Linked DNA regions of Pseudovibrio sp. Tun.PSC04-5.I4. Each later gene encodes a partner of the first gene's protein in a complex. Links are inferred from orthologs where the notes say so. Each region holds a gene or a part of one and is shown on either strand. Other genes may lie near its edges.

What was found.
Region 2: the proteins of BLS62_RS22510 (region 1) and BLS62_RS06880 are in contact, whole or in part, in a solved structure (PDB 1A0O), measured with the Escherichia coli proteins. The link is inferred for Pseudovibrio sp. Tun.PSC04-5.I4 from one-to-one orthologs.

Annotation. Positions count from the first base shown.
Region 1 is NZ_FNLB01000006.1:3,695,580-3,699,181, forward strand. What follows is about bases 276-3,550. They hold BLS62_RS22510 (hybrid sensor histidine kinase/response regulator), read left to right. Parts: upstream 276-605; coding sequence 606-3,350; downstream 3,351-3,550. Other genes in these bases: BLS62_RS22505 (histidine phosphotransferase ChpT), read left to right, coding at 276-459; BLS62_RS22515 (chemotaxis protein CheW), read left to right, coding at 3,347-3,550. Outside these bases: more of BLS62_RS22505, read left to right, coding at 1-275; more of BLS62_RS22515, read left to right, coding at 3,551-3,602. UniProt on the Escherichia coli protein: Involved in the transmission of sensory signals from the chemoreceptors to the flagellar motors. CheA is autophosphorylated; it can transfer its phosphate group to either CheB or CheY.
Region 2 is NZ_FNLB01000006.1:402,821-405,881, reverse strand. Bases 304-3,037 are described here. They hold BLS62_RS06880 (response regulator), read right to left. Parts: upstream 1,996-3,037; coding sequence 1,612-1,995; downstream 304-1,611. Other genes in these bases: BLS62_RS06870 (bifunctional riboflavin kinase/FAD synthetase), read left to right, coding at 2,854-3,037; BLS62_RS06875 (MaoC family dehydratase), read left to right, coding at 2,274-2,720; BLS62_RS06885 (protein phosphatase CheZ), read right to left, coding at 760-1,434; BLS62_RS06890 (TIGR01459 family HAD-type hydrolase), read left to right, coding at 304-707. Outside these bases: more of BLS62_RS06890, read left to right, coding at 1-303; more of BLS62_RS06870, read left to right, coding at 3,038-3,061. UniProt on the Escherichia coli protein: Involved in the transmission of sensory signals from the chemoreceptors to the flagellar motors.

The DNA.
Region 1 (3,602 bases):
TTCGCTCGGCTTGCTTTTGGAGCTGCCGGTTCTGCAGGAGCTGAGATTGATCTAGGAGATGCTCAGGAAGTCGCTACCGGGTATATGAGCAATGAGAAAGCGAATCTTGAGTGGGCTATGCCACGCCTGCTTTTGCCTAAGAATCAGGTGAAACTGGTTTTGAATCTCCTTTTACTCATGAATCAATGTGTTCCACGGGGTGGGATTATTACCATCAGTATGGAAGAGGATGCACAGGCTCCAAATTTTCTACTCAAAGCCGAGGGAACCAATGCACGAATCCCACAGGTTGTAGGTGAAATATTGTCTGGACAGGAGCCAGAACGCATTGATGCTCATACAGTTCAGCCAATTTATGCCGTTTTGTTAGCAGGTGAGGCGGGATTCAATATTGAGTTATCTAAAGACGGTGACATCGTTATATGCAAGGTGAATACTCATGTTTCTACATCCGTATGATCCCTAGTTAAAAACAATCAGTTATCCTAGGTTGGATGAATCTCACAATCTTTCAACCTATGTTAACCGTTTCGCTTAACACTCAACCTTAACGAAATTTCGGAGTCTCATGTTGAGGCTCCCTTAAGCATTGAGTGGGTGCGGGCATGGACGATCTTCTCAGAGAGTTTCTCACTGAGACCAATGAAAGCTTGGATGTTGTCGACGTAGAATTGGTGAAGTTTGAGCAAGAGCCAAACAACGCAAAAATTCTCAACAACATCTTCAGGTTGGTGCATACGATAAAAGGCACTTGTGGGTTCTTAGGACTGCCGCGGTTGGAAGCAATTGCTCACGCTGCTGAAACTTTGATGGGCAAGTTCCGCGATGGTGTTCCTGTAACCCATGAAGCTGTGACACTTGTTCTTGGTTCAATTGATCGAATTAAAGATATTCTTACGGATCTTGAAACTGCTAATGGTGCTGAGCCTGATGGCACGGACCGCGATCTGATTGATGAATTGGAGCGTCTTGCTCTGAGCGCAGAAGATGACGACATGGCTGCTGCTATGGCGGAGGATAAAGCTGCTGAGGAGGAAGAAGGCAACGATGTCTTACAGGTTTTGGAGCGTCCGCTTCGTCCTGGTGAAGTTTCCTTAGAGGATCTTGAACGCGCCTTTCAGGAAGCTGATATCGAGATTGAACTGCCAGTTGCCGAAGAAGAGATTGAGGAAGAAACCGAACTTGTTGCTCCTATCTCCGCAACTTCTCCTGCAGAGGTAAAAGCTCCTCAGCAAGAAGCGGTGAAGCCAAAAAATCCAAGTGGTGTAGGTAAAGCATCTGGCCAAAGTGTTTCCAATCAATCTATTCGTGTGAACGTTGAGACACTGGAACACTTGATGACAATGGTTTCTGAACTGGTGCTGACACGCAACCAGCTGCTGGAAATCGCTCGTCGTCATGAAGACAGCGAGTTCAAAGTGCCTCTGCAGCGTCTGTCCAATGTGACGGGTGAGTTGCAAGAAGGTGTGATGAAGACGCGCATGCAACCAATCGGTAACGCATGGCAGAAGCTTCCACGTGTTGTTCGCGATCTTTCTCAGGAACTGAACAAGCCTATCGGGCTTGAGATGATTGGTGCTGAGACAGAACTTGATCGTCAGGTTCTGGAGCTGATCAAAGATCCACTGACACATATGATCCGTAACTCTGCCGACCACGGTTTGGAAGATCCTGCTGAACGTGTCGCTGCTGGCAAGCCGGAAAAAGGGAACATCACTCTTTCTGCTTACCATGAAGGTGGTCACATCATCATCGAGGTTAAAGATGATGGTCGCGGTCTGAACCTTGAAAAAATTAAGGAAAAGGCACTTAAAAGCGGCATTACGACTGAAGCTGAACTCGAAAAGATGCCAGATCAGCAGATCTATAAGTTCATCTTTGCAGCCGGCTTCTCCACAGCGGCAAGCGTAACCAGTGTATCTGGTCGCGGTGTTGGCATGGATGTTGTCCGTAACAATGTGGAAATGATTGGTGGCTCAATTGATTTGCGCTCGACGGCGGGCCGTGGATCAAGCTTCATCATCAAGATTCCACTGACACTTGCTATTGTGTCCACGTTGATCGTGGAAGCAGCCGGTAATCGTTATGCGATCCCTCAGCTTTCCGTGGTGGAACTGGTGCGTGTTCAGTCCAACTCAGAACATCGTATAGAGCGGCTTAAAGATCGCCCGGTCCTGCGCTTACGCAGTAAGCTTTTGCCACTGGTACATATGTCAGAATTGCTTGGTCAGACTGAAGACGCTGATCTTGATGAAGACAATGGCTTTATCGTGGTTATGCAAGTTGGCAGTCAGTTGTTCGGCGTTGTTGTTGATGGTGTCTTCCACACGGATGAGATTGTTGTGAAGCCAATGTCTTCCATGCTGCGCAACATCAACATGTTCTCCGGCAATACCATCCTTGGCGATGGCTCCGTTATTATGATCATCGATCCAAATGGTGTGGCCAGCGCGATGGCAAGTCACGCATCAGGAACCTTGAGCGATACTGCGGACGATGAGCGATCTCAGGAAGATCTGAGCGTAGTTGACGTGGATGCACCAATTTCACTGCTGCTGTTCCGTTCCGGTTCTGATGAGCCTAAAGCGGTTCCATTGTCTCTGGTTACCCGTCTTGAGGAGTTCGACATCTCCAAGATCGAACGTTCCAATGGTCGTGATCTGGTGCAGTACCGTGGGGCATTGATGCCTCTGGTTTACCTCAATGAAGGTGACACCCATAAGACTGAAGGCACTCAGCCAATGCTGGTGTTCTCTGACAATGGTCGTTCCATGGGTCTGGTTGTTGACAAGATCGTGGACATTGTTGAAGACCAGATGAACATTGAAGTGGTTTCAGAGCGTCAGGGCGTGCTGGGGTCTGCCATTGTTCGGGAGCGTGCAACTGAGGTTATTGACCTTGGTTATTACCTGCCATTAGCCTTTGATGACTGGTTTATGCGCAAAGAAATCAACACGACCTCGAAGGCGAGAAAACTTCTCTTCATCGATGACAGTGCCTTCTTCCGCAATATGCTAACACCGGTTCTGAAAGCGGCAAGATACGATGTAACTGTTTGCTCTAGCGCTCAAACCGCATATGAGTTGATGGAAAAGGGAACAGACTTCTCTGCGATTGTGACTGACATTGAGATGCCAGATATCAGCGGCTATGAATTCTGTGAGAGCTTGCGTGGTGATACACGCTTCCGCCATCTCCCAATTATTGCGTTGTCTGCTGTGGTCACACCGGCATCCATTGAAAAAGGCCGTCAGGCTGGCTTCGATGACTATGTTGCCAAGTTTGACCGTCCAGGATTGCTTGCAGCGCTTAAAGATGTATTGACCAATGAATTGGGAGTTGCAGCATGACCGCTAATAGACTCACTGTCGTCGACAACGACGTTCGTCAGGGCAGCAGCGATCACATCCAGTATGTGACCGTTGTTATCGGGGGACAGTTGTTTGGTCTTCCTATCTCTCAGGTGCATGATGTTTTTGTGCCTGAGAAAGTGACGCATGTTCCGTTGGCCCCGCCTGAGGTTGAAGGTGTCTTGAACCTGCGCGGTCGCATCGTGACTGCCATCAACATGCGCCGCAAGCTGCACCTTAAGCCAAATGATG
Region 2 (3,061 bases), 3.3 Mb from region 1 along the record:
GCGGACCAGTCGTTCTCATAACCAATGCCCCTAGACCCGCGAGCGAGATTCAGGCCCATTTGGATCAGCTTGGTGTTCCACGTGGGTGCTATGACGGGATTGTATCTTCAGGTGGCGTGGTTCAGGCTGATTTGAGGGCCTTGGAACACGCAAAGGTTTACCATATCGGACCTGCAAAGAATCATAGTCTGTTCCATGGCGTGAATTTCGAATTTGCAGAGCCACAGAATGCCGATATCATTGTCTGCTCTGGCCTAAATGATAGACGCGTTGAGGAGCCAGAGGACTATCGCCCTCATTTTCAAGACCTGCTTAAGCTAAATTTGCCGCTGATCTGCGCCAATCCAGACATAGTGGCAGAACAAGGTGATAAGTTGGTTTGGTGCGGCGGTGCTCTTGCAAAGCTTTACGAAGAGATGGGCGGTGAAGTGATCATCACTGGCAAGCCGTTTCATCCAATTTATGAAATGGCCCTAGCAGAGTTGAACGCCTGTGCAGGAAAGTTGCTTGATAAAAAAGATATTTTGGCGATCGGAGACGGTATGCCGACAGATATTAAAGGGGCAAACGCCCAAGGCATTAGCGCTCTTTTCCTAACTGATGGCATTCATGCTGCCGATCTCTCCGATGACGCTCAAGCTGTTGTTGAAACCCTTGATGCTAAAGGATTGAGTGTGCACAGCTTCATGGGGCGGCTTGGATGGTAAGCTAGAGCAGTTTGCAGTTTGTCAAAGTTTACAACCTGCTCCAGTGAGGTATTTAGGCAAATAATTTATCAATATCATCCTGCTGAACTTCACCTAGCAGCGCATCAATCTCATCTTGAGAAACACCTTCACCTGCATGCTGCGGTCCGTGAAGGATTAGCTCACGCTTACGACGCTCGTCCTCAGTCTCGCCTGAATGACTATCGCTTTGAACTTCCTGCTCAAGACGTAAGCGTTCAACAAAATTAGCAACGCGCTGATCAATTGTGTTCAACGCTCCAACGACTTTGGAGATCCGTTGACCAGTAATATCTTGAAACGCGCAGGCTTGGAAAATTTCCATAACCTGATCATTGACCACATTTTGATAGGTATCCCTATCGTCAGGATCAGCTGCCATAATTAATTCGGCCGCCGTCATGATTGTATGCGTGGCTTCCTCTGTGGAAGAAACAATAGCATCCAGCTCACGACCAGCTTCTGGGATATGATTATCTCTCATATCAGTGACACGGAGTTTACCAATTTCAGCTTTCATCCGCGCAATTTCAGCGCCGATTTCTGCCAATTCTAGGGTAACAGCAGGTTGGATGTGCTCAATGATACTTCCCATTGAGCCTGTCATCACTTCTGCAAGTCCCATGATGTCGGTTAATGTTACTTCGCTGGACTTTTCACGGCTTTCTTCAAGAAAGTCGATGAGTTGCTGAATATCAACATTTGGCAAAACAACATTTCTCCCTTTATCTCAACAGGAAACGCCTCCTGCAGACACAGTATGCCTGTCGGTTGTGAGATATCTCCAACCTTGTATCCGGTCAGTTGGGTGCAAAAAAGGGTTGGGGTGCTTTCGTTTTGGCGTCCTCACCCCAGCCCATAATATTCACAGTACACGCAAAACAGATTAATCGGCGAAAACCGCTTCGATCTTGCCTTTAAGAGTTTGCGCGTTAAACGGCTTAACGATGTAGTTGTTAACCCCTGCCTTTTTGGCAGCGATTACGTTTTCCGTTTTAGATTCAGCCGTAACCATAATGAATGGTGTCTTACAAAGAGCCGCGTCCTGTCTGACCTGCTTGAGCAGCTCATATCCAGTCATCGGTTCCATGTTCCAATCCGAGATAACCAGGCCGTAACGGCGCTGTTTCATTTTCTCGTAGGCCTCAGTGCCATCAGCCGCATCATCGATGTCCGTAAAGCCAAGTTGCTTCAACAGGTTACGAATGATTCGAATCATGGTCTTATAATCATCGACAACCAGAATTGGCATCTGAAGATCAAGGGCCATGTAAAACTCCATATTCTCAAGAGGCTGCCGAAGCCTCTCTGCTATACTTACGCGACCACGACATTTATCGGTCACACTGGACGCAGGTGCCCCTTTCAATCAAAGGGATCCCACCAATTCAACTTCGCGAAATTAACGTCCCTATGTTATAGTTAGGTTAATTTCTCCAATACGATTTCAATAATGCTAAAAGCCTAATTGTTTTTTTGGGTCTGGCTTATTAGTTTTTCTGCGCATTTTGCTGGCAATACTGCCTGTGGTTTATCCAAGGAAACACTATGCTCAGCCTTCGTCCACTCGCTTATGAAGATCTCACCGTCGGCATGATTGAAGTTTATACCAAGCATGTCATTTCCCAAGATATTGTCGGATTCGCCGAGGTTTCCGGTGATCGAAACCCCATCCACCTTTCAGAGCATTTTGCAGCAAAGACCCCTTTTAAAAATCGTATCGCGCACGGTCTTTACACCGCGAGCCTTATCTCAGCCGTACTTGGAACGCGATTACCGGGCCCAGGTGCAATTTATTTGTCTCAATCTTTAAATTTTAAAGCGCCTGTGTATATCGGCGACGATATTGAGGTGCGCGTGAGCGTTGCTGAGCTGATTGATAAGGGGTGTCGTGCCCGACTCGATTGTAAATGTTTAGTTGAAGGTAAAGTGGTTTTGGAAGGGGAAGCGATGGTCAAAGTCCCTAGGCAGTCTGAGATGAGTGTCCCGCTCTAACAGGCTTTATTATTGAAAGAGGCTGTAGATTCTTGTGTCTGGTCCGGTATACGTACCCTGAAATGCTTGACGAGGACGCATTCACGCGGCACCGTCTCGCAAAATTCTTCTAATAGAGCGGGATGGACAGTTCATGAGTGAGCCGACCAAGCAGGCGCATTCTTTTCAACATATCACCGACCTAGCGCAGTTCCCTGAGGAGCTGCGCGGCAGTGTTGTTGCAATTGGCAATTTTGACGGTGTCCATCGCGGTCACCGTACTGTGCTCGATTATGCACGCCAAGAGGCTGAAAAGCTCGGTGTACCAGCGCTCGCTATGACCTTTGAGCCTCATCCCCGCA